Regions from separate parts of the Pandoraea oxalativorans genome, predicted to be linked through region 2. Evidence: predicted binding sites of a transcription regulator. Region 2 holds the regulator's gene; the other holds the start of a gene.

Region 1 (14,833 bases), 930 kb from region 2:
CCAGACGGGTCGGCCCGCCTGCGCCCGCGAGAATTGGCACCTTGCCAGCACACGTGTCGACGGCCGTCTTGATGACGGCGCTGTAATCCTGCGGCGTGAGCGAGAAGAATTCGCCCGTGCCGCCCGCCGCGAAGAGCGCCGTCGCGCCGAACGGCGCGAGCCACTCCAGACGCTCGGCGTAGCCGCGTGCATTGAAGTCGCCGATTGCGTCGAAGTCGGTCACGGGGAAAGACAACAAGCCGTCCGAGACGATTTGCTTGAGTTCTTGAGGTGCAGTCATTTCAAGAGTTCCTGTCGGCTGATGGGCCGGATTCGATGAATAAAGGAGGCGCTCAACCAGCGCTCGGCGCTGAGTTATATGTCATCGTATAACATGTGTTGAAGTCGAACAAGAGGGTGGTCTGTCGAATGGCAGTGGGATAAACCCGCAAAAGGCGTGGGAAGGGTTTTTCCCGATTCGTGCAGAGGCCCGTAAAGCCACGCATTGCTCGATATCTAGATGTATGATGACGCATAAGTGACGGGTGGTTGAGCGAACATCAACGACTGCCCGTGGTTTTTGTGCCATGGCCCGGGGGAAGCGACAGATCGCAGGCAGGGAAAAAGGCGAACGTCGTGAAACGCGGGGGCTGGCAGGATGAGAGGGAAGAGGTGAAGGACATGGCAGCAACGCAGGAGACGGCTGGCGGGAAAAACGCGCCGCGCTACATTCGGATGCAGGCGGAGGATAACGTCGCCATTGTGGTGAACGACGGCGGCCTGCCCGCCGGCAGTCGGTTCGCGGACGGACTCACGCTGCTCGATGCCGTGCCGCAGGGCCACAAGGTGGCGCTGACCGATCTGGCCGCAGGGGCTGCGGTGGTGCGTTACGGTGTGGTCATCGGCTACGCGGCGCGCGATCTGAGTGCAGGCAGCTGGGTCAACGAGCGGAACCTCGCGATGCCCGAAGCGCCGTCGCTAGACCGTCTGCCGATCAGCACGCGTGTGCCTGCCGAACTGCCGCCGCTCGACGGCTTCACGTTCAGGGGCTATCGCAGCGCAGACGGCTCGGTCGGCACGCGCAACATCCTCGCCATCACGACCACGGTGCAGTGCGTGGCGGGCGTGGTGGAGTTCGCCGTCAAACGCATCAAGGAGACGTTGCTGCCGCAGTATCCGAACGTCGACGACGTCGTCGCGCTCGAGCATACGTATGGCTGCGGCGTGGCCATCGACGCACCGGATGCCATCGTCCCGATCCGCACGCTGCGCAACATCTCCACCAATCCCAACTTCGGCGGCGAAGTGATGGTCGTGAGTCTCGGCTGCGAGAAGTTGCAGCCGGAGCGTCTGCTCCCGGCGGGCAGCATTCCGATCGGGAGCGCCGATGCCGACGGGAAACCCGACACTGTCTGTCTTCAGGACGATGCGCACGTCGGCTTTCTGTCGATGATCGACTCGATCCTGACCATGGCGCGCACGCATCTTGAGCGGCTCAATGCGCGTCAGCGCGAGACGGTGCCCGCCTCGGAGCTGATCGTCGGCGTGCAGTGCGGAGGCAGCGACGCGTTCTCCGGCGTGACGGCCAATCCGGCCGTGGGCTTCGCCACCGATCTGCTCGTGCGCGCGGGCGCGACGGTCATGTTCTCCGAAGTCACCGAAGTGCGCGACGGCATCGACCAACTGACCTCACGCGCGGCCACGCCGGAAGTGGCCGAGGCGATGATTCGCGAGATGGCCTGGTACGACGCGTATCTGGAGCGTGGGCGCGTCGACCGAAGCGCCAACACCACGCCGGGCAACAAGCGCGGCGGGTTGTCCAATATCGTCGAGAAGGCGATGGGGTCGATTGTGAAGTCGGGCAGCGGGCCGATTCACGGCGTGATTTCACCCGGCGCGAAGCTCGACCGCGAACGCCAGCGCGGGCTGATCTACGCGGCGACGCCCGCGAGCGATTTCATCTGCGGCACGCTGCAACTGGCCGCGGGCATCAACTTGCATGTGTTCACGACCGGACGCGGGACGCCTTACGGACTCGCCGAAGTGCCCGTCATCAAGGTGGCGACGCGCTCGGATCTGGCGCGTCGCTGGCACGATCTGATGGATGTGGACGCCGGACGTATCGCCACGGGCGAGGCCACCATCGAAGACGTGGGCTGGCAGTTGTTCCACCTGATGCTGGCCGTCGCAAGCGGTGAAAAAACGTGGGCCGAGCGATGGGGGCTGCATAACGCGCTCACGTTGTTCAACCCCGCGCCGGTGACCTGAGACCGGCGCGTCGATGTGTCGGTGCGCGGGCGTGAGACTCAGAGGTCGGCTTGCGTTTGCGCGAGTCCGAACTCAAGCATGGCGGGCACGAAGCAGTGGTTGAGCGTGTCACGCCGCGACAGCTTCGCGAGGACATAGCGGCGAAACGGCGTGAGCGTGCCCCAGTCGCCGACGTCCGGCGCAAGCAGGTCGGCCATCTCGCACTGCTTGAGCAAGCCCGGCGGCAGGGCGTTCATGTCCTGCCAGGCCGTGGAGGCGGCGTCGACACTGCGCGCGACGGCCTGCCCGAGATGATCGCGCGCGATCTCGTCCAGACGCGCCCCAAAATCTTCGTCACCCGGCACGCACGACGCGAGCGTCTCGCGCGCTTCCTGAGGCAGGCGCTGCCAGTCCGCCAGCGACAGATGCTGGCCGTTACGATCCAGATTGAAGCGAATCGCCATCGTGATGTATTTGAGGTTTTCGCAAGCTTCAATTTCGAAAACAAACATCGGCAGACGCTGGTAAAGGTGCATGACTGTCACTCCTTGTGTGGCGACGTATCGCATGCGAACCGATTGTACTCGCGCCCCGAGGGCGATTGCGGACGCGGCGGGCGCGTGACGATGCGGCATGGCGACGCATCGACGCGGAGATCTGGCCGATGTGGCTCCGCTTTCGACGTCCCCCTGGCAGGTGTTGTCTTTCCAAAATTGCCGATTGTTCTTGGGAAAACTCTCAAAAGCGCTCGGGCGAACACTGAAAAATTCCATCGTTTTGCCAGACGTCTCGTAGCACGGAAAGGCTGTCGTTGAGCGGCAGCCCAGCGTTTTCGGACAGTTCACATCCCCTGCGATGTGAAGCGTCCTAGAGATTCGGTTCTTTCCCAAGGCCGTCCGGATTTCCTAAGGTAGGCGTTCTGCCGATCCATTCCGGTCCATTCCCGATCCACCGCCGACAGGAGCCGACATGCCACCCCGTACGTCTGATGCGTTGCCCATGCCTTTCCCATTTCTTCCCGTAGTTCTGGAGTCGCCCAAGGCGTCAACGTCGCACGGCTTAGCCGCGTCGCCCGAGGTGTCGGAGCCTGCGAGCCGTGCCAGCGCGGTACGCAATAAGCCGCGAACGAGCCGTCGCCCGGCGGTGGTCGAGGCCGCACAGCCGCCGGGCATGGGCGGCGATGGCGGCTGCCCGCTGAGGGTGGAGGTGGTGCGCAGCGTCGCGCCCGAATGTCTGACGCTGCTCGGAGCCATCGTCCGATGAGCGCCATTGCAACTCACCCTGTGTCACACGCGCCAGACGATGCGGGCGGAGAGACATCGGTGTCTGCGGGGGGAGCGGTGTGGGTGATGGCTTCGCCGCACGCGCAATGGACATGCGCGCCGGACGCCGTGACTGTGTCGTCCTATGAAGTGTCGTGCACGCTGCACGAGACCCCCGTCGACACGGCGTCGTGGCTCGAACGCATGAGGCATGGTGTGTTGCTGGCGCGCGCGCCGGTGCCCGGGACTTGGCTGGCAACGCTTGTCGACGAAGCACTGGTGCAGGTGTTGCCTGCAACACCTCGTGGCAGTCAGGACATCGTGCCCGCGTTCGGGCGGATCTGCGACGCATGGGTGCGCGGCATTTTCGCGGCCCCGTTCTGGACGCGTTTCCTCGCGGGCGAGTCGAGCGACATTCAGGTCCTGGCGTTTATCGCACAGCTCTACCATCGCGCGGCAGGTGCCGACGTCCACAATCGCATTGCCGTGGAGCGCTGCACCGACGCGGCGCTGCGGCCGCTGCTGCTGCGTCAGTACCGGGAGCAGCGCGGTCAGGCGACGATGCTGGCCGCAGGGCTGTTGCGATGCGGTCCGGCGGCGCGCACGTTTCTGGACAGCGGCGCCTTCGACGCGACGCACGCGTTGATCGACTTCATCATCGGCGCGGCGGGCGACATGCCCGCTTACGTCGGATGTTGTGCGCTGTGTCAGGCGCCCGCAACGGTGCGCGCAGCCAGCGAGATCGAAGCGCAGTTCGAGGCGCTCGCGCAGCGCTATCCGTCGGCGGCCGACGGCTTCGCGGCCGTCTGCGCACATGCCCGTCATGACGCGAGCGTGTGCGGCGGCACGGCGTTGCTCGCGCAATGGGTGGAAGACGCGGGCGAGCCGGACGTGACGTCGCGGTTGCGCATGTTGCGCGGCGCGTACGGTGTTGCGGCGGCGTATCGGGCGATGTTCGACGCGTTGCATCGGCTCGACGAAGAACTCTGACGAGCGAAGGGTTGTGTAGTCCTGAGGTCGACGAGCAACGCATGCCCCCGATTGGGGCATGTCACTCGTATAATGGCGTCCCAACGGCGGGGGCGGTTGCGGCTCGGCGCCGTCCGCCCCCTGACCATGACAACCCAACTCGCCTACCTCGCCGCGCTCGGTGCCGCCCTTTGCTGGGCTTGCAGCGGCATGATCGCCATCACGCCTGTCCGTCAGGCCGGTTCGTTCCCCTTCAACTACGCCCGCATGCTGCTGGTTTTCGCGATGCTGCTGTTCGCACTCGCGGTGCTGCGCGGCTGGCCATCGCTGTCGCTTGAGCAGTGGTTGCGGCTAACCGCGTCGGGGCTGATCGGCATTCTCGTGGGCGACACGATTCTCTACACGTCGCTCGGACGCCTGGGGCCGCGCCGCAACTCCATCGTCTTCGCCACCAATGCGCCGATGACGGCCGTACTCGGTTACTTCTGGCTGGGCGAAGCGCTGGGCTGGCAGGCGGTCGCGGGCGTTGCGCTGGTGACGGCGGGCGTGGCGCTCGCCATCGCCTTCGGCGGCCGTCGTGAGGATGCACACCACTGGGAGTCGGTACGCGGCGACGTGCGCGTCGGGGTCGCCATCGGGCTGACGGCGGCGCTGTGCCACTCGATCGGCACGCTCATCGCCAAGCCCGTGATGGCGGCTGGTATGGACCCGGTGGGCGCGTCGGCGGTGCGCGTGGGCGTGTCGGCGCTCGGGCTGACGATCCTTGCGGCACGACGCGGGCGAGGCATCTTCTCGGACTTTACGCCGGGCACGCTGGCGCTCACGGCGGCTTCCGGTTTTGTCGGCGTGGCCGTCGGCATGACGTTGCTGCTGTATGGCATGGGGCACGGCAACACGGGCGTCATCGCGACGCTCTCGGCGACCACGCCGGTGATGGTGTTGCCGTTGCTGTGGATTCGCACCCGGCAGCGTCCGGCGGCGGGCGCCTGGTGGGGCGCGCTGATCGCCAGCGCCGGGGTGGCGCTGATCTTTAACCGCTGACGTTGAGGATTGTGCGCCCGTCGCGCCTGAAACGGCTTAGCGTGGGACGGGCGTTTGCAGGGCGTCGGCGCTCGGGTGCGATGCTTCGGTGCCAAGCGTCGGCACCTGAACGTCCTGCGTGGGCGCGGGGCGCGGCACGCTCGGCGTGAGCAGGCGTCGCAGCCACGCGGCGATGCGCTCGAGGACGCCCGGATCGTCGTTGAACAATTCGGGGCGCAGCACGCCCAGATACTCCAGAATCTGATCCGCTTCCTGAGCGCCGACCGAGCCGTAAATGACGGCGAGATCGAGCAGCGCTCGCAGCTCGCCAAGCTTTTCGCGGGCTTGCAGCGAGCGGGCGGTCTCCACTGCACGCTTGGCTTCGAACACGCGTTCGCGCAGCACCGACGCGGTGCGCCATGCGGGCGTTTGCAACGTGGCCTCCAGCGTTCGCAGGTCCTGCGCCGACGTCACGATCTGACCGGCGAGCGATTCCACGATGCGCTCCTCGCCTTTTGCTTCCCTCACGATGCCTTCGGCCCAGCGGCTAGCCTGACGCGCCATGTCTTCGCGCGACCATTCCGGGCGTGAGACGAAATAGAACCCGTGCTGGCGCGCCTGATTGAGGATGATCGAGACGACGTCCGGAAACTGCTTGTCGAATGTGCGCTTGGCCCACGCGTAGTGGCCGCCCGCGAGCAGTTGGGCGACGGCGGCTTCCGTGAGCGGCACGGTGCTGTCGAGCAGGCGTGCGCGCAGGAAGTCGTCGAAGGGCGGCGGCGTGAAATGGCGGTCGACGGCAGAGGAGATGCGCACGAAGGCGTCGAAATCCTTTTGCAGGTCGGCCAGCGCGCTGTCGGAGAGCGTAAGGGCGATGCGACTCATCGTGACCGACTCCCGGGCGCGGCGATGGCGTGTGCGTCCCACGCGAGCGAAGTCGCGTTGGCCGGTCGAATGTCGGTGCGAGTGCCCGTGTAAGTGAGGCGGGCCACAGGCGCAGACGCCGGAGCCCGTGCCACGTGCATCCCCATTGCGCGTGAAGTCATGTGCAGCGATACGTATCAACGGTGCGCTGCGGTCATGGCCGTGCGCTGTGAGATGGGCTGTCCCGCCGGACGTTCGTCACGTCCGGGGCGGGCAGCATGAGTCTGCATGCATCAACGGCACAACGGCGTAAAAACTTTAGCCTTCGGGGCGCATTTTCTTTGAACGCCTTGTGGAGACGGCCGCCGGGTCACTCGCCGTTGGCGGGGCGCAGCAGATAGACGGCGAAGCGCGAACGGGTGTCGAGCCAGACGCGCTCGATGTCCCAGCCAGCGGAGTTCGCGAGGGCGCGGAACTCCGTCTGCCCATACTTGTAGGAGTTCTCAGTATGGATGGACTCGCCTGCCGAGAAATCGAAGCGATGGCCGAGAACGGTGGCTGAGAACGCGCGCTGTGCGACCAGATGCATCTCGATGCGGCTGGCCTTCGCGTTGAAGCGGGCTTCGTGACGGAACGCGTCCAGCGGCAGGTCGCCGTCGAGTTCGCGGTTGATGCGCACGAGCACGTTCAGATCGAACTGCGCCGTCACCCCGCGCGCATCGTCGTACGCGGGCAACAGCACGGCAGGATCCTTGCACGCGTCCACGCCGACGACCATGCGCCGGTGCGCGCCGAGCATCTTGCCGACATGCGCGAGGAAAGCCGCCGCCTGTCCGGGGGCGAAGTTGCCGATTGTCGAGCCGGGGAAAAAGCCGAGGCGCCGGCCTTGCGTGTCGTGCAACTGCGGCGGCAGGCGGAACGGGCGGGTGAAGTCGGCGCGCACCGGCAGCATCGGAATGCCGGGGCAGCGGCGCGCGAGCGTGGCGACGGCGTCGTCCAGAAAGTCGTCGGCAATGTCGACGGGGACATACGCGCGTGGGGTCACGAGGGCGTCGAGCAGCAAGGGCGTCTTGCGGCTCGACCCGCTGCCGAACTCAACGACGACGGCGTTCGGTCCCACAACATCTGCAATCGCGGCGGCGCACTCGCCGAGCAGAGCGGTTTCGGTGCGGGTCTGGTAATACTCGTCGAGGCCTGTGATCTCTTCGAAGAGTTCGCTGCCGCGCTGGTCGTAGAGCCAGGCGCTGGGCAGGGTTTTCGGCGTATGGCCGAGACCGGCGAGCACGTCGGTGGCAAAGGCGTTTTCCGGCAGTGACGGGCAAACGAACGCCGTGGCTTGTTGGGATTGCGTAGCTTGCAACATCAGCGGTCCTCCGCGAGCCTCAGGCCGCAGAACTGCCAGCGCTGATGCGGGTAGAAGAAGTTACGGTACGTGGCGCGTGCGTGTCCCGGCGGCGTGGCGAGCGATCCGCCGCGCAGCACGAACTGTCCGCACATGAACTTGCCGTTGTACTCGCCGACGGCGCCCGAGGCCGTCCGGAATCCCGGGTATGCGACGTATGGACTGGCCGTCCATTGCCATACCGGGCCAAAGCGCTGCTCCATCGTGGGTTGCATAGGGGACGACGCGCTGCCTGCGCCGCGCGCCGCCACCTCCCATTCTTGTTCTGTCGGCAGACGCTTGCCCGCCCAGCGCGCGAAGGCGTCCGCTTCGAAATAGCTCACGTGTTGCACCGGGGCGTCGTCGTCGACGGGCTGCATGCCCGCGAGCGTCATCGACTGCCATTCGCCGTCGTGCAGCTCCCAGTAAAGCGGATGCCCCCAGCCTTCGCGTTGCACCGTCGCCCAGCCATCGGAGAGCCAGAGTCCGGCCATGCGGTAGCCGCCGTCTTCGATGAAGTCGCGCCATTCGCCGTTCGTCACCACGCGCGACGCGATGGCGAAGGGCCGGACCAGCACGTCGTGGGCGGGCGTCTCGCAATCGAAGGCGAAGTGGCCGCCCGAACGGCTCTCGTCACCCGGATGCCCGATGCTATGTCGTCCGCCGCCGTGCTCGATCCATTGCAGCGGTGCACTCGCGTGAAGCGCTGCCGACGGCGGACGATGGGCGGGACGCAACGGATTCTGTGCGAAGAGATGCAGCAGGTCGGTGTGCATCAACTCCTGATGCTGCTCTTCGTGATGCAGGCCGAGCGTGATGAGCGCGACGGTGTCGGGCGCGAGATCCGGGTGTTGCAAGAGTCCATGCATGGCAGCGTCGACGTGGCGGCGATAGGCGAGCACTTCGTCGAGCGTGGGGCGCGTGAGCAGCCCGCGCTGCGGACGCGGATGACGCGGACCGGCAGCTTCGTAATACGAGTTGAAGAGGTAGGCGAAGCGGGGATCGTAAGGACGGTAACGGGGTCCAGATCGCCCGGACGCGGCGTTCGATTCGCTCAGCAAAAACGTCTCGAAAAACCAGGTGGTGTGGGCCAGATGCCACTTGATGGGGCTCGCGTCGGGCATCGACTGCACGGTGGCGTCGGCGTCCGAGAGGCCCTGTGCGAAAGCGACGGAGGCGGCACGCACGGCGTCGAATCGCGCATGCAGGGACGTGACGGGCGACGTGATCGACGAGGCCATCGCTGCATTGTTGGACGGCCCATCGCGAGCGGTCCGCGAGGGGGAAACGTTGGAGGAGGTGCCTGAGGGCGCCTCGGCTTGCGACGTACAACAGGGGACGGTCATAGGAAATATCCGGGGACACACCGTGTTGTGAAACGTGCTGCCTATTGTAGACCTGTTGCCGGGGCGTCATGTACCCCCAGTTTGGGGCCAGTATGTGACGGTTCGTAACGTCGGTTGACGCTCGCGGTCGTCTACCTGCATCGCCGCGCGCCACAAGCCTGAGCGCCGTGTCGGAGGATGCCTACATCAACCAGCCGGTGAGGCCGACAAGGCGTACCGACGTTGCGATGACGAGGCCTGTTGCCGCAGGCATCAGGCCGGAAAGCAGATGCTGGACGAGCGGCGTCTGTCCCCACTTGGCGTAGGCGAAGCCGATCGGGATGATGACGATGGTGGGGCAGAAGTAAAGACCCGCGACGGCAGCGGCGGCCCCTCGCGGACCGCGGAAGCGACGACCGAGGACGGTGGCGATATTGGCGACATTGGGACCGGGCAGGAGTTGCGCGAGCGGGAGCAGTTCAGCGAATTCCCGGTCGGTGAGCCAGCGGCGTTGGTCGACGACCATCCGGCGCGCCCAGGGCAGGACACCGCCGAAGCCTGTCGCACCGACGGTGCCGAAGGCGAGCGCAAGGTCCCAGCAGGAGGGGTGTTCGGTGGGATTGGGAGAGGTGGAGTCGGGGACTGACGACGCGGGGTGTGAGGCGTCGGACGGCGGGGAAACGTGGGATGTCACGATTGTCCGTTGCCGGAGGCGTGGGGGTGGCCTTGAAGGGGGCCGTGGAGTTCGTGTTCGAGGCGCACGACTTCCTGAGCGACGAGTGCGATGGCGTTACGGATTTCCATGAGCGCGGTGTATAGGGCTTGCGCGTTCTGGGGGGAATGCATGGCGACGTCGCGGGCGGCGGTTTCGATGGCGTCGAGCGACAGGGCGATGCGGTCGAGATTCTCCAGCATGGGGCGATCTCCGTTGACGCGCACAGTGCGTGCATACCCCCATGATACCCAACTGACGTATCTCGGTGGGGGATGTTAGAATGCGTGCCCTTGCCGGGGTGATGAAATTGGTAAACATAGCGGACTTAAAATCCGCCGCCTTCGGGCTTGCCGGTTCAAGTCCGGTCCCCGGCACCACTAAGGCTTCGAGCCGCATCACGCCAGACACAGGCATTCCTGTAATTTCGGGGGCTTGTATTGGATGTCCCGTCCCAGCAGCCGTGCAATAGCGTGGTCAAAAGTAGCCCAAGAAGGCTATTTTCGCAGCTCATTGCACCAGATTTGCATCGAAATCTGCACCAAAAATCGAAATCTGCACCAAAAAGTTCACGCGGAGTTTGCCGCGAGCTTCTTTCGCGCGGAGCGTCTATATGTTCGCTCTGGAATTTTTAAGCGCAGATCTGAAATAGTTTTTTCTTGTCGTTAACCACCGTGTCGCCGGGACGTACTAGTGGCTGAAGTCGGCCAAGAGCAGACATTTCAGTGGGTGCACCGGGTGTCCGCTGAGCCGCCGGATGTGGGCTTCAAGCGTTCACTTGGCGGGCTCAGCTACCGGAAACTTCCAACAACTACCATTGAGCATTTCTGCGCGAGGACGATAGAGGCGCACCATGTAATTCCAGCCGTCCAAGATCGGTATGCAGTTCGGCCCCGGGCTCACGGAGACTCAACGCACCCTTACCAGCGGCGGCGGATAGTAGGTGCCATTCGCCACCCCGTCGATCGGGCCATAGTATCTGAACGTCAGCCTGTATCGTGTGCCGCGTGGTGTAGGAAGCCAGTTCCCTTCAGGGGCATCGGCCGGCTTTTCCGCTGCAAAATAGAGCGTCAGGGATCCATCTGCGCCATAGGTGAGACCTGCCGCTTCATTGAGAAGATACTTCTTCTTATCGTTCGGCAAGACACGGTAGCGGGCTGCGTCCACGGCGATCACGGACCAGAACCAAGTGGCGAATCGGGAGGGCAGTGCCGCTTTCGGAAAGGTCAGCGTATATACGTTCTCGCCGCTCAATTCAATGCCATTGGCATCCTTCGCCGCCCGATAGTAGAGCACCTCCGGTTTGACATTTGCCCAGATGCCACCACGATTCACCAATGTGCGCGTCAGGTAATCGGTGCTGTATTCGCCGACGACAGACGGTCGCGCCCAACTGTTACGTATGCTGCCGTGTCCAATGATGTCGCCAGCACTGGCCAATTCCCTGAACGCCTGTGTGCGAATCACGCGATCAATTCGAGTGCGCTCTTCCGGCATTTGTGCCGCGCTGGCGATGCGGCGAACGAGAGCCTGCATCTCGCGAAATCCGGGATTCCGGTCAGCCTCGCTGTCCAATGCCGCATTTGCAGAATCAAATGCTTCGACACCCGGAAACGTTGTGTCATCGAAGATGAGCGTTTTCGGAATGTCAGGTGGCCGTACGGGCCCTGTCGAGGAGAGGGTGAATCTGTGCTGGAGGGCAATCGCGCCTTCGCGGTCAGTGCCGAGCGCGACACGTGTGAGCATGCGTGCTTGCTTTACGGGAATGTCAATTCGACGGACGCCCTCGGGAAGACGGACGTCTGCGTCGACATGGCAGAACGCAAACTCCCCTGAAGACTTGCTGGGATACAAACGTTCGTTGATATTGGCGAGCGTTTCCCCCCAGCCGTCCAGCAGCTGCACGGTAAAGTATCGGCCCTCGATTTTCGGCACCGAGATGACAGCGCAGTGGGTGTCATCGACAGCAATCCACGCTTCTGAATAGGCGACGTCGAGATTCGGATTCGGCCAGTCGACCGCGCCGGGCGCGCGATGCAGCAGTTCATTCCAGCGAAAACCGCTCTTGAAATCCAACTGTTCCTGGCGGGCGACCAGCAGGCGCCCGAGCAGGTAAATGTAAGCCTTGCTGATCTGCTCGTCCGCGATTGCTGGCGTCAATGAAGGCGCAGTTGCCTGAGGGTGTCTGGCCTTGCCTTCGGCTGGACTTTGTGCGGAGGCCGATGCGATCAAAACTAAGTAAATCGCGAACGCAAGAATCGTATGACGAACCTTCATGACATCGCCCTCCGAGTGAGGAAGCCCAGGGCCGTTTAGCAAGCGGTCGACATCATTCTATTCAGGAGTGCTTCGTCTGCAAGCGTTTTACTATAAGAAGTAATTTCTATTCTTTGCACAGGGAATGCTTGAGTTTGATCGGGTACGTATGCGGACAGACGACGGCCAAATCCGGCCCACACCGAAAGTGCCCGCTTAGACGTTGAACGGCTAAGCGGGTCGGAAACGGACGCCCGAGAAGACCAATTTCCCCCGGTGAAAACTCTCGCAGCGGTGCACCGAACGTGCGCCGATTGACGTTATTTTGTTGATCTAATTGGTTATAGGGTTCTGATCCCTGGCAGGCCTAATCCTTCTCCGACGCGCGCGGTGAGATTCTTTCGAGAGCCTGAACCCGTTCGGAGGGAGCGAATCACATCGATTTGGAATTTCTGACCAGACGGGTATAGCGACGCCGCAATCTATATTCGACGAGCGTCCGTATCGGTCGTCATCTGGATATTACCCCTTATATCGATCTCGACTAATATTCGTCCACGGGTTCGTGTTTGAAAAATTACTGCGTATTCCAAAAAAAGGGGGATGTCGATGCCGTGGAAAACTTGGGCGGTTTTCAAGGCAACGTGGATATTAAATTGTGTTCTGGTTGTGGTGGACTTTGCTTGGGGGAGACAAATAGGCTTGTCTCTCAGGTTAAGCGAAATATGGTGGGTTGCCTCGCGCGGCTGCTTTGGCTTGCTGGTTGCCTGGGGCTTAGTCCTTGTGTCAGTAAATTTAAAGTTAAGCGGTACAGCGCGCGGTCGTTTCTACCATGACTCAGCGTTAGGTATCCTGTGGATAACGAGCCTGGCTGCGTTCACGTGCGGTGCGACAGTGCTTCAGTATTTGTCAGTATCCCTGGGCGCTCCGGATATTTCAGATGTACTGATTTCAGTCGATGAAACCTTTGGAATTCATTGGCCGCTCATTTATTCGGCGATCCATAGTAACGGGGCGCTCGAAATGGCGCTCGGAGCGGCTTACGATTCATTGTTCCTTCAAATGGTTTTGCTGCCATTCGTGCTCATCATTGCGGGGAAGGTCGAACATTACGCAGAGTTCGTTGTTCAGTTCATGATTGCGGCTTTGATCGTTGTGATCATAGCGACGCCGTTTCCTGCCGAGAGCGCCTTTACTCACTACCATGTCTCGGATGTTGGGGCCACGGCCTCCGTCTCTGATTTCAGCGACTTCCGTTCCGGCAGGATGCGTGAACTGTCATTTGGAACGATGCAAGGTCTCGTCTCGTTTCCCTCTTTTCACGCGGTTTTAGCTGTCCTGATTCCGTACGCGGCGCGTCGATTGAAGCTTCTTTTCCTTCTATTTTTACCCTTGAACGCGTTAATGCTGGCGTCTACTCCGGCGCGTGGTGGGCACTATTTGACTGACGTCGTCGGCGGCCTCGCGGTGGCTCTCGTTTCAATTTGCATGGCAGCAAGGTTTGTTGCCCGTCAATCACGGAACGACCTCGGACTGGCCATAGCCGCTGGCAATGGATCTCAAGCTGCAAGCGACGTTTAGGCCATCACGCTTTCTCCCTCCGGAGTCTCGTCCCAGCCACTGTGCAACAGCGTAGTTAAAAGTAGCTTAAGAAGGCTATTTTTGCGTCTCCGTGCACCGGATGTGCATCGAAATTTGCAGTCGGGGAGTCCATTCCCGTGCAAATCGATTGGGCGCGGCGATACCGACTGATGCGCCTGCATTTTTGCGGCGGAAATGGTCTTGCAAGTGGTGTATCGACCCAAACACGCACGGTCTGGCGGGATGTTGTCGATCAGATCTCCGACATCACGACCCTTCCGGAAGCGAGAAACCCATCGCCCGCAATTGGGCACGCAATTCATCAGGACCCCGGAAATGTACGCCGCGCATTTCTGCGCGCTCGGCAGCTTCGACGTTGCGGACACTGTCATCGATGAAGGCCGTTGCTTCCGGGCGCAGGTGATAGCGCTCGATGATCAGATTGAAGATGGCCGGATCGGGTTGTATGAGACGCTCACGACCGGAGACGACAATTCCCTCGAACCACTTCAGGAACGGGAACCGAGCTTCAGCAATGTGGAACGTCTCAGCAGACCAGTTAGTCAGCGCCAGAAGTCGGACATTCAGGTCACGCAACTGCTCCAGAATCTTGACTGTACCTTCGATCTCGCCAGGAATCATTTCTTCCCAGCGATCAAAATAGGCCCGGATATTGGATTCGTGAGCGGGATGCCGTGCAACTGCGTCAGCAATGGCTTCCTTCCATGGGCGACCGCGATCCTGTTGCTCGTTCCACTCGGCGTTGCAGACCTCGGACAAGAAGTGCTCCATCGCAGCTTCATCGTCGCCGAAGATCTTCGTGAAAAGATGACGAGGGTTCCATTGAATAAGAACGTTGCCGAGATCGAAAATCACCGTATCGACAACGCATGGCGACTGCATTGGATCAAGTTGGTTCATGCTTCCTTCCGATTTCCCATGCGTTACCTGCGAAGGTAACGATGATTTAGAGCCATAAATTGTAACGGACCGGAAGACGTCGCCGACTTCGAAGCCCGGACGTCGCACAACGTGTGCCGTCCACCCGGGCTTCGTTATGTCGTTACGCTCAAATCTGCTGCTGACCGCCATCGACGAACAACTCCGCACCGTTCACGAAGCTGGCATCGTCCGAAGCGAGGAACAGGGCGGCGCTGGCAATTTCCTCCGGTTCGCCAAGGCGCGCCAGCGGGATTTGCGCTGCAAGGTAGTCGGCCAGCCCTTGACGTTGCGCGGC
Region 2 (14,833 bases):
GGTGTCGCGGGGATGTGGATGACGGCCGACCGCATTTCGCAGGGATTCGCCCAGTTGATGCGCCACGGCATGCAATTCGAGCCGGGCACGGCGATGGACACGCGCCGCATGCTCTCGTACGCTGCGCACTCGGGCGCGGACGCACTCATGGTCATCGCGCCGCTCTTCGTCGCCCTCGTGATCGCCGCGATCGTCGCACCGATGGCGCTGGGCGGCTGGCTCTTCACCACCAAATCGCTCGCCCCCAACTTCGGCCGCCTGAACCCGCTCAAGGGATTGGGCCGCATGTTCTCGACGCAAGGGCTGGTCGAACTGATCAAGGCCGTGGCCAAGACCGTGCTCGTGGGCGGTGTGGCTTACTGGGCCATCGCCCGCGACAAAGACGCCGTGATGGGTCTGATGACGCAGTCGCCGCGCGTGGCGCTGCCGCACGTAGGCGAGATGATCGTGGTGTGCTGCGCGTTTATCGTGGCGTCGCTGCTGCTGGTGGCGGCCATCGATATCCCGTTCCAGCTGTGGCAGCACTACAAGAAGCCGCGCATGACCAAAGAGGAAGTGCGTCAGGAAAACAAGGAAACCGAGGGCGATCCGCACGTCAAGGCGCAAATCCGTCAGTTGCAGCGTCAGGCCGCGCGCCGGCGCATGATGCAGGACGTGCCCAAGGCCGACGTGATCGTGACGAACCCGACGCACTTTGCCGTCGCCCTCGAATACAAGGACAACATGCGTGCGCCGCGTGTGCTCGCCAAGGGCACCGATCTGGTCGCGCAGCGTATCCGTGAGATCGGGGCGGAGCACCGCATCCCGATCCTCGAAGCCCCGCCGCTGGCCCGTGCGTTGCATCGTCACGTGGAAATCGGTCACGAAATCCCGGCCACGCTGTACACGGCCGTGGCCGAAGTGCTGGCGTGGGTCTTCCAGCTTCGCCGCTGGCGCACCGAGGGGGGCATCGAGCCGCTGACCCCGTCGGATCTGCCCGTGCCGACCGAGCTCGACGCGCCCCGGCGCCTCGGGTCGAAACGAGTGTAACGAATGAACCTCAACCCTCGCGCGAACCAGCTATTGCGTGCGTCGCAACTGCTCCTCGGCGGCAACTTGAAGTCGCTCGCCGCGCCGGTGCTGATCATCATGATTCTGGGCATGATGATCCTCCCGCTGCCGCCGTTCATCCTGGATCTGTTGTTCACGTTCAACATCGCCCTCGCGGTGATGGTGCTGCTGGTGTCCATGTACACGCAGAAACCGCTCGACTTCGCGGCGTTCCCGAGCGTGCTGCTGTTCTCCACACTGCTGCGTCTGTCGCTGAACGTGGCGTCCACGCGCGTGGTGCTGCTCGAAGGCCACACCGGCCCGGACGCCGCCGGTAAGGTGATCGAGGCGTTCGGTCACTTCCTGGTGGGCGGCAACTACGCCGTCGGTATCGTGGTGTTCGTCATCCTCGTGGTCATCAACTTCATGGTGATCACGAAGGGCGCGGGGCGTATCGCCGAAGTGGGCGCACGTTTTACCCTCGACGCCATGCCCGGCAAGCAGATGGCCATCGACGCCGACCTGAACGCCGGTCTGATCGGGGAAGAGGAAGCGCGCAACCGTCGTAAGGTGATTGCGCAGGAAGCCGACTTCTACGGCTCGATGGACGGTGCGTCCAAGTTCGTGCGCGGCGACGCGGTCGCCGGTCTGTTGATCATGCTGATCAACATCATCGGCGGGCTGATCGTCGGCGTGGTCCAGCACAATCTGGATCTCGCGACCGCCGCCAAGAATTACACGCTGCTGACCATCGGTGACGGTCTCGTTGCGCAGATCCCGGCGCTGGTGATCTCGACGGCGGCCGGTGTGGTGGTGTCGCGTGTGGCGACCGACGAAGATGTCGGCCAGCAGGTTGTCTCGCAACTCTTCAACAACCCGCAGGTGCTGGGCATCACGGCTGCGATTCTCGGCTTGATGGGCCTGATCCCGGGCATGCCGCACTTTGCCTTCCTGCTGCTCGCGCTCGGTCTGGGCGCACTGGCCCGCTGGCAGTTCCGCAAGGCGGCTGCCGCCAAGGTGCAGGCAACGCGCCCGACGCCGGTCGCGGCGACCGCAGCGCCCGAAGTGGCCGAAGCGTCGTGGGACGACGTGGCGCTGGTCGACCCGCTGGGGCTGGAAGTCGGCTATCGCCTGATCCCGCTCGTCGACCGTAATCAGGATGGCGAACTGCTCAAGCGCATCAAGGGCATCCGCAAGAAGTTCGCGCAGGAGATCGGCTTCCTCGCGCCGGTGGTGCACATCCGGGACAACCTGGAACTGCGTCCGAACCAGTACCGCATCACGCTCAAGGGCGTGATCATCGGCGAAGGCGAAGCGTACCCGGGCCAACTGCTTGCCATCGACCCGGGGCAGGTCAGTGCGCCGCTGCAAGGCACGCCGACGCGCGATCCGGCCTTCGGTCTGCCCGCTACGTGGATCGATGTCGGCCAGCGCGATCAGGCGCAGGCGTACGGCTACACCGTGGTCGATGCCGGTACGGTGGTGGCGACTCACCTGAATCACCTGATCAACGCGCATGCCCACGAATTGCTGGGACGTCAGGAAGTGCAGCAGCTCATCGAGCGCATCGGCAAGGACGCGCCGAAGCTCATCGAAGACCTGGTGCCCAAGACCGTCGCGCTCACCACGCTGCAGAAGGTGCTGCAGAATCTGCTCGAAGAGCAGGTGCCGATTCGCGACATGCGCACCATCATCGACACCATCGCCGAGCATGGCGCACGCGTGCAGGATCCGTACGACCTCACGGCGCTGGTGCGACTGTCGCTGGGCCGCGCGATCACGCAGAGCGTGTTCCCGGGCAGTGGCGATCTCGAAGTCGTGGGGCTCGACGCCAATCTCGAACGAATTCTCACGCAGGCGTTGTCGGCCGGCGGCGGCACCGGTCTGGAGCCGGGCCTTGCCGATACGTTGTTGCGTGAAACCCAGGCAGCCGTGACGCGTCAGGAGCGTCAGGGCCTGCCGTCGGTATTGCTGGTTCAACATCCGCTGCGTTCGCTGCTCTCGCGCTTCCTGCGCCGCAGCCTGCCGCAGCTCAAGGTTTTGTCGTATGCGGAAGTGCCAGACACCCGTAACGTGAAAATGACGGCACTCATCGGAGGTCAAGCGTGAAGATTCGGAAATTCTTTGCGGGCACGTGCCGCGACGCACTGCGCCAGATTCGCGAGGAAATCGGACCCGACGCGGTCGTATTGTCCAATCGCTCGGTCGCCAACGGCGTCGAGATCGTGGCGTTGGCGGAAGAGGATCTGGACGCGCTCGCCGGGGGCGACATGCCGACGCATCGTCCGCGTCCCCGTCCTGCTGCGCCGGCCCCGGCGCCCGTGGCGAGTCCCGCCGCCGCCGCGAACGACATCGCCGCGACCAGCGCTTTCGCGCAGTCGATGATGGGCGAGTTGCAAAGCATGCGCGGGTTGCTCGAAGAGCAGGTCGCGGGTCTTGTGTGGAACGACAAGCAACGTCGTTCGCCGGCACAGGGCGAGATTTTGCGCACGTTGCTTGCGGCGGGCTTTTCGGCGCAGCTCGGCCGGGCGCTGCTGGAGCATCTGCCGGAAGGCAGCGACCGCGAGAGCGCTCTGGACTGGGTGAAGAACGCGCTCAAGCGCAATCTGCCCATCATGCCGAACGAAGACGAATTGATGGACCGCGGTGGCGTGTATGCACTCATGGGGCCGACCGGGGTGGGCAAGACCACGACCACGGCCAAGCTCGCGGCGCGTTGCGTAATGCGTCACGGTGCGGAGAAGCTCGCACTGCTCACGACCGACAGCTATCGTATCGGCGGCCATGAGCAGTTGCGCATCTACGGCAAGATTCTGGGCGTGACGGTGCATGCGGTGAAGGACGCGACGGATCTGCGTCTGGCCCTGACCGAACTGCGCAACAAGCATATGGTGCTGATCGACACGGTCGGCATGAGCCAGCGCGACCGCACGGTGCCTGAGCAGGTGGCGATGCTGTGCGGGGCGGAGACGCCGGTGCAGCGTCTGCTGTTGCTCAACGCCACGAGCCACGGCGACACGCTCAACGAGGTGGTGCACGCTTATCGCAGCGCAAGCGCCGAGGGCGGTGGCGACCTGGCCGGGTGTATTCTGACGAAACTCGACGAGACGACCAACCTGGGTTCGGTGCTCGATACGGTGATTCGTCACCGTCTGCCGGTGCATTACGTCTCGACGGGGCAGCGCGTACCGGAGAACCTGCACGTGGCGGACCGACAGTTCCTGATCGACACGGCATTGACTGCGCCGGTGACGGGTTCGCCGTTCGTGCCGTCCGAGGAAGATTTGCCGGCCGTGGTGCGCGGGGTCGATCCCAACTACAGCGGGCTGTTCGCGCCCGCACAACCTTCAGGCGAGGCCTGCTTTGGTTAAACTCGTACTCGATCAAGCTGAGGGGCTGCGCCGACTGGTGGCGCGCCATACCACGCGCATCGTCGCGGTGGTAGGAAGTGCGCCTGAAGCCGGTCAGACGAGCGTTGCCCTGAATCTGGCCAGTGCACTGGCTCATCACGGTCAGGATGTCGTACTGGCCGACGAGAGCGGCCATGCAGCACCGGCGCTCGGTCTGCCGTTGCGTGGCGACATCCACGATGTGCTGGCGGGGCGCATTTCGTCCGAAGCGGTGCGTGTTCAGACGCGCGACAACGTGGTGCTGGTGCCGGTGGCACATCGTCATCCCGAGCGCATCGATCCGCAGCGTGCATTGCCGGTGCTGACCGTTGGCGAGCCGGACGTCGTGATCGTCGACTGCACGCACGCCGGTGGCGTGCTGAGCCCGTTGGCGGCGCATGCGCACGACGTACTGGTGGTGCTCGGTTGTGAACCGGCGTCGATCACGGGCGCGTACTCGTGGATCAAGCAGGCGCATTACGAATATGCACTGGCGCAGTTCCGGGTGTTGGTGAACCGGGCGGAGGATATGGAGGCACGCGTCGTGTGCCGCAACCTGGCCACGACGGCGAGTCGTTATCTGGCGGTGTCGCTGGAGCTGGCCGGGCATGTGCCGTCGGACCGTCAGGTCGTGCGGGCGCGGCATCTGACGCGTACCGTGGTCGATGCCTTTCCGATGGCGCCGGCGGCGGTGGCTTATCGTCAGTTGGCGGCGCAGGTGATGCATTGGCCGTTGGCCATTCGGGACACGGGACCGGCGGCGTTGGGTGCCGGGATCGGTCAGGTGGGCGATTGCGGCGGCGATCGCGGTGTCGAGATGACGCATGGCGTGGGCGCGGTGAGCGCGCACACGGCCTGAGCGTCACGGCACGCGTCGAGAGGAAGCGGAGGGAAACATGTATACCGCGCGCGGGAAGGTCGACACGAACGACACGCTGACCCAATACGCGCCGTTGGTGCGCCGCCTGGCGCTGCAATTGATGGCGAAGCTGCCGGCGAGCGTGGAATTGGAGGATCTGATTCAGGCTGGCATGCTGGGGCTGCTCGATGCGGCGAACCGGTATCAGGAGACGCAGGGCGCCCAGTTCGAAACGTACGCGAGCCAGCGCATTCGCGGGGCGATGCTCGACGAGTTGCGCGAGCTGGACTGGGCGTCGCGCGGCATTCGCAAGACGGCGCGCGAGATCGAGAAAGCGGTGCAGCGACTGGAGCAGCGGCTGGGACGGGGTCCGTCGGAGAGCGAGATTGCGGGCGAGATGTCGATCGGGCTGACCGAGTATCAGCAGATGCTGCAGGATGTGCACGGCTGCCAGCTAATCTATTACGAAGATTTCGAGTCGGCGGACGAAGAGCCGTTCATCGACCGCATTTGCGCGGACCCGGGCGCGGATCCGTTGACGATGCTGCTCGACGAGGGTTTGCGCGGCGGCGTGGTGGATGCCATCGACCGTCTGCCGGATCGCGAGAAGTTGCTGATGAGCCTGTATTACGAGCAGGGCCTGAACCTGCGCGAAATCGGCGCTGTGCTCGAAGTCAGCGAGTCACGCGTTTGTCAGTTGCACAGCCAGGCGATCTCGCGCTTGCGCGCGACGCTGCGTGAGAAGGCCTGGACTTCGGCGAATTGAACCGAAAGACAACCTTGCTAAGGGTCTCTGGAACGCAAAGGCAGAGAGAACCCACACAAACGGAAGCTACCTATGGCGATGTGACGGGGCGCTGACAAGACAGCCGGAACATGCGGGGGGCCATGCCATTGGCAGAGTTGGATGAACTGCCGAGAGACGACTACGCGTCGAGGCAATCAGCCTTCAACTTGTGGCACTCGCAGACGAGTTCCACGGTCATTTCACCAAGCTCTTCGAAAATAGTGAGCAGGAAGCGGTGGGGTATTTCCTTGCCAGCATCGGTGGTCGTGCAGGTAGTAAGAGCCAAGATGCGCTCTGAAAGTGTGTTGAGTTTGTCGACGGAAGCGTGGACTAAGGAAGCTGCGGGAAGATGAAGCGTCATGCGGGGCACCTCTAACTAGCCAATCTGAGATTCCCGCCACCCGTTGCATTGCGCAAGGGGTGGGCGGGCACTGGACTAGGTTGACGAACCGCTGATGATTCGGATTAGGCGGCACACCCGAAGGTGTCCCAATCCAGGCCCGCCCATTGAAGCAAAGGCGTGGCACGGCGCACACGAAAGCCGCAAACGTCGCGGCTGTGTGCCCGAAAACATCGTTCGGGTCGTCAAACCCGGTCGCGTTTGGGGCGCGACGGGAACCAGATTACCGATCTAACTCCGAGGGCACCACGCATTTGGAGTCGCATTCTAGGTCACCCGCTGAGATTCAGAACATTCCGATGCTTCAATGGGGATTCTTCTCGTTCGAGGGCGGGGCAGCTAGTTGGTTGGTCCAGCGTCGGAGACGGCTTGCCGTTTCGACCGAGGGTTACGCTTGGTACGGGCTTTTGACGCCATGGACTCTGACGGCGGCATGAAGTGGAAATGGTGTAGACGAGCGTACGAGGGTGACTAGTCATCCGGCTCCGCTTAGATTCGCTCCACGACGAAGTCACTCGCGCCCCCTTCAAACCATCCTCGCATGCCGTTGCATATCGCTTCGGTGTACAGGTAGTCCTTCGTGTAGTCCGCGATAGGAAGACAAGCGTCGCCCGGAGCGATTATGAACGTCGGTGTGTTCGGACGTTGGAACATGGCTTCACGGTCCGCGTACGCGTGCATTTTCCTTTGCGCTGTCCATCGCACCTGCGGCGGCCGAGAAAAGGCGTGTAGGCACAACCCCACAATGGCCAGAATTGAAGTGGAAAACAGAATTTTCATGGTCTAGGGGCATCGAACGCTGGATATTCGCGCACGCTAATCGTTCCTTCTTCCGGCGACACGCGCAACGCGTAACCCAACGACTTTCGAAGTCGTTGTTATCGGTAGATGTACCAGGCGTGCGTTCTACTTGAGTCGTGTGCGGTGGGACCCTGCGAGTATGTTGTCCCATCAAGCGCGATAGCCGTGTCACCGAAGCCAGACGTGACGGAAGGCAGTCGCGAATCGCTGATTGGAGTTGTTCCACCACTCTGCGCCAACCTCAGCTCTCGCTATTCTCTATCTGCTCCAGCCGAATTTCCGGACTTCAGAGGAACTTCGTTTTCCAACAAATCGTGTATTAATGTCCATCCCGCCCCCTTTCCAACGCAAAAAACCGGCACAAAAACCATATATGGATCCTTTGCGTCATGGCGCTCCCAGTCAGACCCAGACAAGAATAGGCAGTCGTCGCCTTTTGTCAGCCGGAAAAGAACACGCCCTGGCAAGGACTCCCTGACCATGGCTCCAGAATGGATGTCGGTGGTTATGAGCGCTCGCCGCGTGGGAAACGCTCCGTCCCAGAGAGTCGGCTGATTCAGTTTCCAGGCCATGATGATTATTGTTACGCAAGTGGTGACCAGCATGAGCCGATACAACATGGTCATTGGATGGGAATGAATTTTGGATATTCGGTCCGCTTGTGCACTCGCTTGGAGCGCGATACTGCGAGCAAGACCTCTTTGGGACTTACAGTCGCGGTCGAGTCGAAAGTGAAGAATCGGGGATCATGTGCAAGTATGCCAACCATTTCCAGCACATCGGCCACATTGGTCGAACAACTGTCCGTAAACAAGTTGTATGGTCGAGTCGCATCGACTCGATGGTCCAACTCCGCTTTGACAATCGCCATCTCTCCCGGGGATAGCCGCAACGTTAATCCAACGACATCGCGATAGGTGCGATTTGACGCAAGGTACCGCTCTCGCGGCTCAATTGCGTACGTGTTTTGAGATCGAGAGTATGTATCGCCATTGATATCAATCGCCACATGCCCCCACTGCGACCCATAGCTCTTTAGACGTCCGTCAAAAATCAGGACCTCAATATATTGGGTGTCGATGATTATCTCTTTGACGCGGGAATCAGACTTCGGTGTCGTAGTTCGTGTAGCAACCTTCCGATATCGAGTGCCGTCCGGACCTACGTGAATGGAGTTGACCCTGTAAAACCGGACACACCATCACACTAAGGTTGCTGAATCCATCGAGCGCCGGAACTCGCGAGGCGAGCGGTATTTCAGCGCGCTATGGGGGTGCTTCTCGTTGTAATGCTCAAATGCAATGGCCAGATTGTGAGCAGCGGTTGCAGCATCCGGCTTCGGCATGAAGGCGACGTAGTCGCGCTTCATCGTTTTCACGAAGCTCTCGGCCATGCCGTTACTTTGCGGACTGCACACGGGCGTGGTCAATGGCTTTAGTCCGATGTTCATCGCAAACCGGCGCGTATCGTCAGCCGTATAGCCCGAACCATTGTCGCTCAGCCACTCGATTTCGGACGGCGTATGCACCTCGTTGCCGAACCGATTTTCCACTGCGGCCAGCATCACGTCGCGCACAATGTCGCCGCTGTGGCCTGCTGTCGTCGCCGCCCAGCTCATCGCTTCTCGGTCGCAGCAATCCAGCGCAAACGTCACACGCAGCGGCTCGCCGTTGTCGCAGCGGAACTCGAAGCCGTCCGAGCACCATCGCTGATTGCTGCGCGCGACGGCCACTTTGCCATCATGTCGACGGTGGGCTCGCGGCGCAATCGGTCGGCGCTGCGTCAGCAGCCCATGCGTTCGCATGATGCGATAAATGCGCTTGGCATTGAACGGCGCCAGTCCAACTGCAACGCGCTCGTTGCGCAACGTGCCCCAAACCCGCCGGTAGCCATAGCTGGGCAAATCGCCGACGACACGGCGGATTTCCTCGACTACAGTTTCGTCGTCGGTCGGCCTTGATTGCCGGCCATCGCGCCACGTCGCCGGACGCGACAGTCGTGCCGATACGTTCGAGCGCGACACGCCGAGAACTTCACAGACCAGTTTCACTGGCCGTCCTCCGGCAGCAAGGGCGAGTGCGCTATCCATTTTTTTGCTCGGCTGTATTCAACTGCTTCCCGGAGAATCTCGTTCTCCATTGTTTTTTTGCCGAGCATCCGTTGCAGCTCGCGAATCTGCTTGAGCGCATCAGCCAACTCCGATGCCGGAACCACTTCTTCGCCAGCCTTGACCGCTGACAGGCTACCGTCCTGGTACAGCTTGCGCCAGTGGAATAGCTGGTTCGGGTTCACGCCGTAATGGCGCGCGACCATTGAAACCGATTTTCCCGGTTCGAAACTCTCGCGAACCATCGACAGTTTCTGCTCCGCCGTCCAGCGACGCCGGCGCTCTGGGCCCGTCAACACTTCCATCACTTCCTGCTTGGTGTTAGTCAAAAACACAGTCTTATGCCTACCCGTTATTGTAAGTGGGTCGCTGTGTCCGGTGTTTCATGGGGCCGCTCCAGTGAAATTGTTCGCCCGGCATACTCACCCCGCGAAGTAAAAGGTGACTGACTCCGCATCGGCAACTGATGAGAGCAGGTGTGTTTGCCCACGTTCGTTGGTCTCGCCGTACTCTACTTCACCGCTTGATCGCTGAACCGCGTATTGGGCCCCTGCCATCGGTTCTCCAACGACGTTGCGAAGGACGAATTTTTCGTCATAGCATTCCTGTTCGGTTGGCGCGGCGAGTGAAGGTAAAGGCGTCGACTCCTCAGCCACCGGCTTTGCCGATGTTGAGTCACGCACGCTCTCTTCATCGAATATGGTGAATTTACGCCCGTGAACAGCAATGATATGTGGTTGCTGCTCGCAGCCGCAGTGAACTAAATCGCCGCTCACCGCTTGCCGACGCATTCCAGACGTCATGTCCTTCATGCGCCTGCTATCGCTAATGCCGGCACCGCCGATCACAACGCCCTTACCCTTGCACGCAGCACACCACGCGGCATCGCCAATGAATACAATTCCTCGGCGCGCACCGCTGGCGTCCTCAATCGTGCAGCGCCTGTCGCTAGCGAAAACGCGACTGTTGGAATGACTTGTTAGTGGATCGCCATCGACCACTGCGTAATAGAGCGTCATGTCACCTCACGTAGGAAACGTACATCGAATTGCGTTGACGGGACTGAACGGTACTGGAGTGCGGGCAAGTCTTTCAATGGGAAACGACGCAAATCAATTCGGCGCTCGAGGAGGTCGATCGGCAGCGCTGTCCACCTGCATATGAGCCCGAAGGCGCAGCAGGAGAACGTGTTTCCAACCCGGGCACTTTAGCGAGCGCGGTCCAACGCCTTTGCTTGACGCTACACGGAGGACGACTTCGGCGCGCTTGCTGACGTAGAGCGGGAGTGCCCGCCATCGACCGTCTCCTCGAGCGGGAGAAGTTGCTGATGAGCTTGTGCTATGAGCGGGGTTTGAACCTGCGTGAAATCGGTGCCTTGCTTGAAGTCAGCGAGTCACGTGTCTGTCAGTTGGGCAGCCAGGCGATTTCGCGCTTGCGCACGACGCTGTGCGAGAAGGCTTGGACTTCGGCGAATTGAACTGAAAGACTCAAAAGAATTCCTCGAAAGCGTTTCGCTTCGAAGGATTTTTTTTGTTGCCCGAGGATTCGTCCACAGATTTTTCGGACAATGGCTGCTTGAACAGACGGTGCCGATCTTGCCACCATTTCGGCATGGACACGAATCACTACACTTACTACCTGACTTGGTCGTCGGAAGATGGCGAGCATGTCGGTCAATGCGCAGAATTCCCCGCCTTATCCTGGCTGAGTGCAACCCCGGACGAGGCGCTGGAGGGTATTCGGAAGACGGTCTGCGAAGTCGTAGACGATATGCGGACGAACGGTGAAGCGGTCCCGGAAGCGCGGCGGCGTTAAGCCGTAACACTCCCCCCGCTCGAACGCGGGGTGGTGCGGCCGTCGGGGCCGTAGAGCGGAGTGTTGTTGCCCGGGCCGTAGAGGACGTTCAGGGCTTGCTGGGTGTACGTGAGGCGGGTGTTGATGAGCAGGCCGTTCGTGTCGTTGGCGCGCTTGGCCTCGGCGGCGGCGGCGAGCAGGGCCTTCCACGCCGTGTCGACCTTGGCATCGGCGGCGGCCGCTGCCGTCGCGCCTGCTTCGTCAGGCGAGTAGCCCAACGCATTCAACTGTGCATCGCGTTCGCGGCCAAGGGCGGACAACTCCGCGACCGCGCGCGCCTTGCGTTCCGTCAGGTCCGGCAACGCGTCGAGCGTGCCGTTGACCAATGCCTGCTGTTCTTCCCCGAGCAACGTCGAAAACGTGCCGATTGCGGCAGTCTCAGCAGTCAGGGCGTTCAGCAGGGCATCGGTGGTCATGACTTCGATTGCGCAGAGAGCAAATCGCGTGCGGTCGAGATCAGACCGTCCGCAATCTTGGAGGTATCAATAGCCAGTTGGCCGTTAGCGATCGCCGTCTTGATCGCCGCAACCTTCGCCACGTCGATGTCGGCCGTGCCGGTCGCAGCCAGCGCTTCCTGCAAGGCACGCATCTCCGACGACAAGGCGCTCGTGCTCACGCTCGCGCCGCCAGCGCTCACAGCAGGTGCCGCGCCAGCGTCGGTGTTCACAGCGCCAGCCGTCGTCCGATCCGTCGTCGCCTTGCTCGCGCCGACACCATTCAGCGGCTTGGCGGGTGGTTCGATTTTCATGTGCTTTCCCCAGAAACCTGCCTGTGTAACGGCATTATCCGCCATAACTTTAGGCAAGTAACATCCTGTTACCAGTTCAAGTGCCCGGGTGATTTCAGCGAATACTTAACGAAAGTAAGCAATTACTTCCGTCGCTATCTTTTCACTTCTTACAGCGCAACTTCGACTTCGACGTTGCCATTCTTTCCTGACTTCACGGTGCCGCTGACGACCTGCCCGGCACGCGTGCGCACCTGTACGGGATCGCCCGCGCTGGCACGTGTGAGCACCTGACCTTCCGTGCTCACTTCAAAACCCGACCCACGCGAGACGACTCGCACGGTTTGTCCCTGCTGGACGGCAATCGCGCTGCGCAGCAGGTCGGAGCGGATCGGCAGCCCCGAGGTAATCCGGTTCACGGCCACCGTGCCGACGATCTGACCGGCATCGGTCGCGACCGTGCGCGGCAACAGCGTGAGATCGCCCTGACGCGGCGACAGATCCGTCGGCCCGATGGTTTCGCCCGGATTGATCTGGCGTGCCGCGACGAAATACGTGGCGTTGATGCTCACGCGCGCTTGCAGATACAGCGTCCACGGACGCTCTCCCGCACACCGCACGCCGACGCTGGTCGCGCCCCAAAGGCGCGCACCCGGCGGCAGGAACGGCTCAAGCGCCGAGCACGCAGGCATGCGGTCCGAGACCGATTCGCCCACGGTGATGTTGACCTGCCCCGGCAAGCCGGTGGTCTGCTCACGCAGGAAGCGCTCGGCAGTCTGCCGGATCACCTGGGTGTTCTGGAATTGGGACGCCTGGGGTTGCGGCTGGGGTTGCACGGGCGCAGCCGTGGCGACCGGTGCCTGCTGCGTCTGAACGGGCGCATTCCCCGTGGCGGTCGCGGGACGCACCATCGTCGGCACGTTCGACGCGACACCGCCTGCGGCGGCATTGTTGCCGGGGATGACGATGGCGCTGGGCCCAAGCGTGTTGCCGAGGTTCTGGGCAGCGGGATCGGTGGCGATGCCGGGATTCGTACCCGTTGCAGCCTGCACCGATGTCACGAGTCCGGCCACGCCGAGCGTCGCGAGCATCGCAGCCATCAGGCCGCGTCGCGCACTCGTAAGTATTTGAAAGTTCGGGGACATTTTTGCGGACGAGCGCTGGCCGGTCCGCTGCACGTCGTACGTGCGCGGGGCATTGGCGAATGAGTCGCCGAATTTGCCTGCCATGCTTACTCTCCTTGCTTGAACGGCTTTCGCGTTGCGAAGCCGACGACACCGGGCAGTGTCCCTGTGCCTGGGGGGCGAACCCCGCCCGATGCCGTCAGGAAGCCATTCTAGAGATGTCGCGTCACGGGGCATGGCTCGAAATGGCGGTCAATCTCCTTCCTATTCCTCCGATTGAATCCCGGGGGGGACGCATACGATGCGAAGCATGCCAAAAGGTCCCTATTTTTTCCGGGCCGGGCAGGACACCCCGTCTGCGCACCGCGCGATGGCCGCAAGTCGGCGCAGCAAACGACTGAGCAGGCCCCGGACGCAGCACGGGCAAGTTTCTTGAGCATCACCAAGTACCCAGCATCAAGGCAAGCATCGGGCGAGACGAGATCATGGACAAACTGGACGCGGCATTGCGATTCTCCCAGCAGGCGCTGTCGATGCGCGCCTACCGCCAGGAGGTGATCTCGTCGAATATCGCCAATGCGGACACGCCGGGATACAAGTCGCGCGACGTCGATTTCAATAACGCGTTGAATCAGGCTGTGGAGCGCGGTGCGCAGCAGCAACTCGCCACCGAGTCGAGCGTGTCGCTCTCGCGCACGTCCTCGCGCCACATCGCCGGGCGCGGTGTGACGACGGCACCGCCGATGGGCGGCCCGGAGCTGCTCTACCGCGTGCCATATCAGCAAAGCGTCGACGGCAACACCGTCGAACTCGATGCCGAGCGTGTGAACTTCGCCGACAACGCCGTGCATTATCAGACGGGCCTCACAGTCCTGAGCAGCCAGATCAAGACGATGCTGGCCGCCATCACCAGTCAAGGGTAAGCGCCATGCCACTCATGAGCATCTTCGACGTTGCCGGCTCGGCCATGACTGCGCAGTCGCAGCGCATGAACGTGACGGCCAGCAACCTGGCCAACGCCGAATCGGTGACCGGCCCGGATGGCCAGCCGTATCGCGCCAAGCAGGTCGTGTTTCAGGTCAATCCGGTCACGGGCACCGATGTCGGCGGCGTGAAGGTCGCCGGCGTGGTGGAAGACCCGTCGCCGCTCAAGACCGTGTACGACCCGAAGAACCCGGCCGCGAACGCACAGGGCTACGTCACCATGCCCAACGTGAATCCGGTGGAAGAGATGGTCAACATGATCTCCGCTTCCCGCTCGTACCAAGCCAACGTCGAAGCGCTCAACACCGCCAAGACACTCATGCTCAAAACCCTCACGGTCGGCCAGTAAGGGGCCGCGCGGAGACCAGAAGAAATGGCCAGCATCAATACGTCGAACGCCGCGAACTTTTCGCAGAACTTCCTCGACTCGATCAACGGCACTGCCAGCAACAGTTCGAGTTCGAAGTCGTCGGCCGGTAGCGCGGACGATCTGCAAAACAGCTTCCTGAAGTTGCTCGTCGCACAGATGAACAACCAGGATCCGCTCAACCCGATGGACAACTCGCAGGTCACGTCGCAGCTCGCGCAGATCAGCACGGTCTCGGGTATCACGCAGCTGAACACCACGCTCTCGTCGGTGACGTCGCAACTGAATTCGACCCAGAGCCTGCAAGCCGCCGCGCTGGTCGGCAAGGGTGTGCTGATCCCGGGCACCAGCATCGGCGTGGGCAGCACCAAGGCCGACGACGGCACGGTCAAGAAGACGGCCACC

What was found. The regulator FliA, encoded in region 2, starts transcription of late flagellar genes. The targets are predictions, from matches to a motif close to CTAAAGTTTNNNNNNNNNNNGCCGNTA.
Region 1: the regulator FliA is predicted to act here: its motif matches at 6,636-6,662, upstream of MB84_RS20095 (DUF4088 family protein).

Annotation. Positions count from the first base shown of each region.
Region 1 covers NZ_CP011253.3:4,558,048-4,572,880, reverse strand. The annotation lists gene kdgD (5-dehydro-4-deoxyglucarate dehydratase) at 1-280, opposite strand, end outside; gene garD (galactarate dehydratase) at 661-2,247, shown strand; gene MB84_RS20115 (nitrate reductase associated protein) at 2,286-2,762, opposite strand; gene MB84_RS20105 (hypothetical protein) at 3,576-4,478, shown strand; gene MB84_RS20100 (DMT family transporter) at 4,605-5,498, shown strand; gene MB84_RS20095 (DUF4088 family protein) at 5,535-6,362, opposite strand; gene egtD (L-histidine N(alpha)-methyltransferase) at 6,712-7,704, opposite strand; gene egtB (ergothioneine biosynthesis protein EgtB) at 7,704-8,963, opposite strand; gene MB84_RS20080 (chromate transporter) at 9,250-9,741, opposite strand; gene MB84_RS20075 (hypothetical protein) at 9,738-9,962, opposite strand; tRNA gene MB84_RS20070 (tRNA-Leu) at 10,055-10,139, shown strand; gene MB84_RS20065 (DUF1214 domain-containing protein) at 10,669-12,036, opposite strand; gene MB84_RS20060 (phosphatase PAP2 family protein) at 12,625-13,596, shown strand; gene MB84_RS20055 (HAD family hydrolase) at 13,864-14,517, opposite strand; partial or broken gene MB84_RS20050 (SDR family NAD(P)-dependent oxidoreductase) at 14,666-14,833, opposite strand, start outside.
Region 2 covers NZ_CP011253.3:5,487,509-5,502,341, reverse strand. The annotation lists gene flhB (flagellar biosynthesis protein FlhB) at 1-1,029, shown strand, start outside; gene flhA (flagellar biosynthesis protein FlhA) at 1,033-3,138, shown strand; partial or broken gene flhF (flagellar biosynthesis GTPase FlhF) at 3,198-4,400, shown strand; gene MB84_RS24315 (MinD/ParA family ATP-binding protein) at 4,393-5,277, shown strand; gene MB84_RS24310 (RNA polymerase sigma factor FliA) at 5,315-6,043, shown strand; gene MB84_RS24305 (hypothetical protein) at 6,204-6,425, opposite strand; one part of gene MB84_RS24290 (IS3 family transposase) at 8,467-9,362, opposite strand; one part of gene MB84_RS24290 (IS3 family transposase) at 9,362-9,677, opposite strand; gene MB84_RS24280 (PAAR domain-containing protein) at 9,795-10,391, opposite strand; partial or broken gene MB84_RS24275 (sigma factor-like helix-turn-helix DNA-binding protein) at 10,646-10,849, shown strand; gene MB84_RS30575 (hypothetical protein) at 10,777-11,049, opposite strand; gene MB84_RS24265 (flagella synthesis protein FlgN) at 11,184-11,642, opposite strand; gene flgM (flagellar biosynthesis anti-sigma factor FlgM) at 11,639-11,974, opposite strand; gene flgA (flagellar basal body P-ring formation chaperone FlgA) at 12,124-13,182, opposite strand; gene flgB (flagellar basal body rod protein FlgB) at 13,560-14,000, shown strand; gene flgC (flagellar basal body rod protein FlgC) at 14,006-14,410, shown strand; gene flgD (flagellar hook assembly protein FlgD) at 14,435-14,833, shown strand, end outside.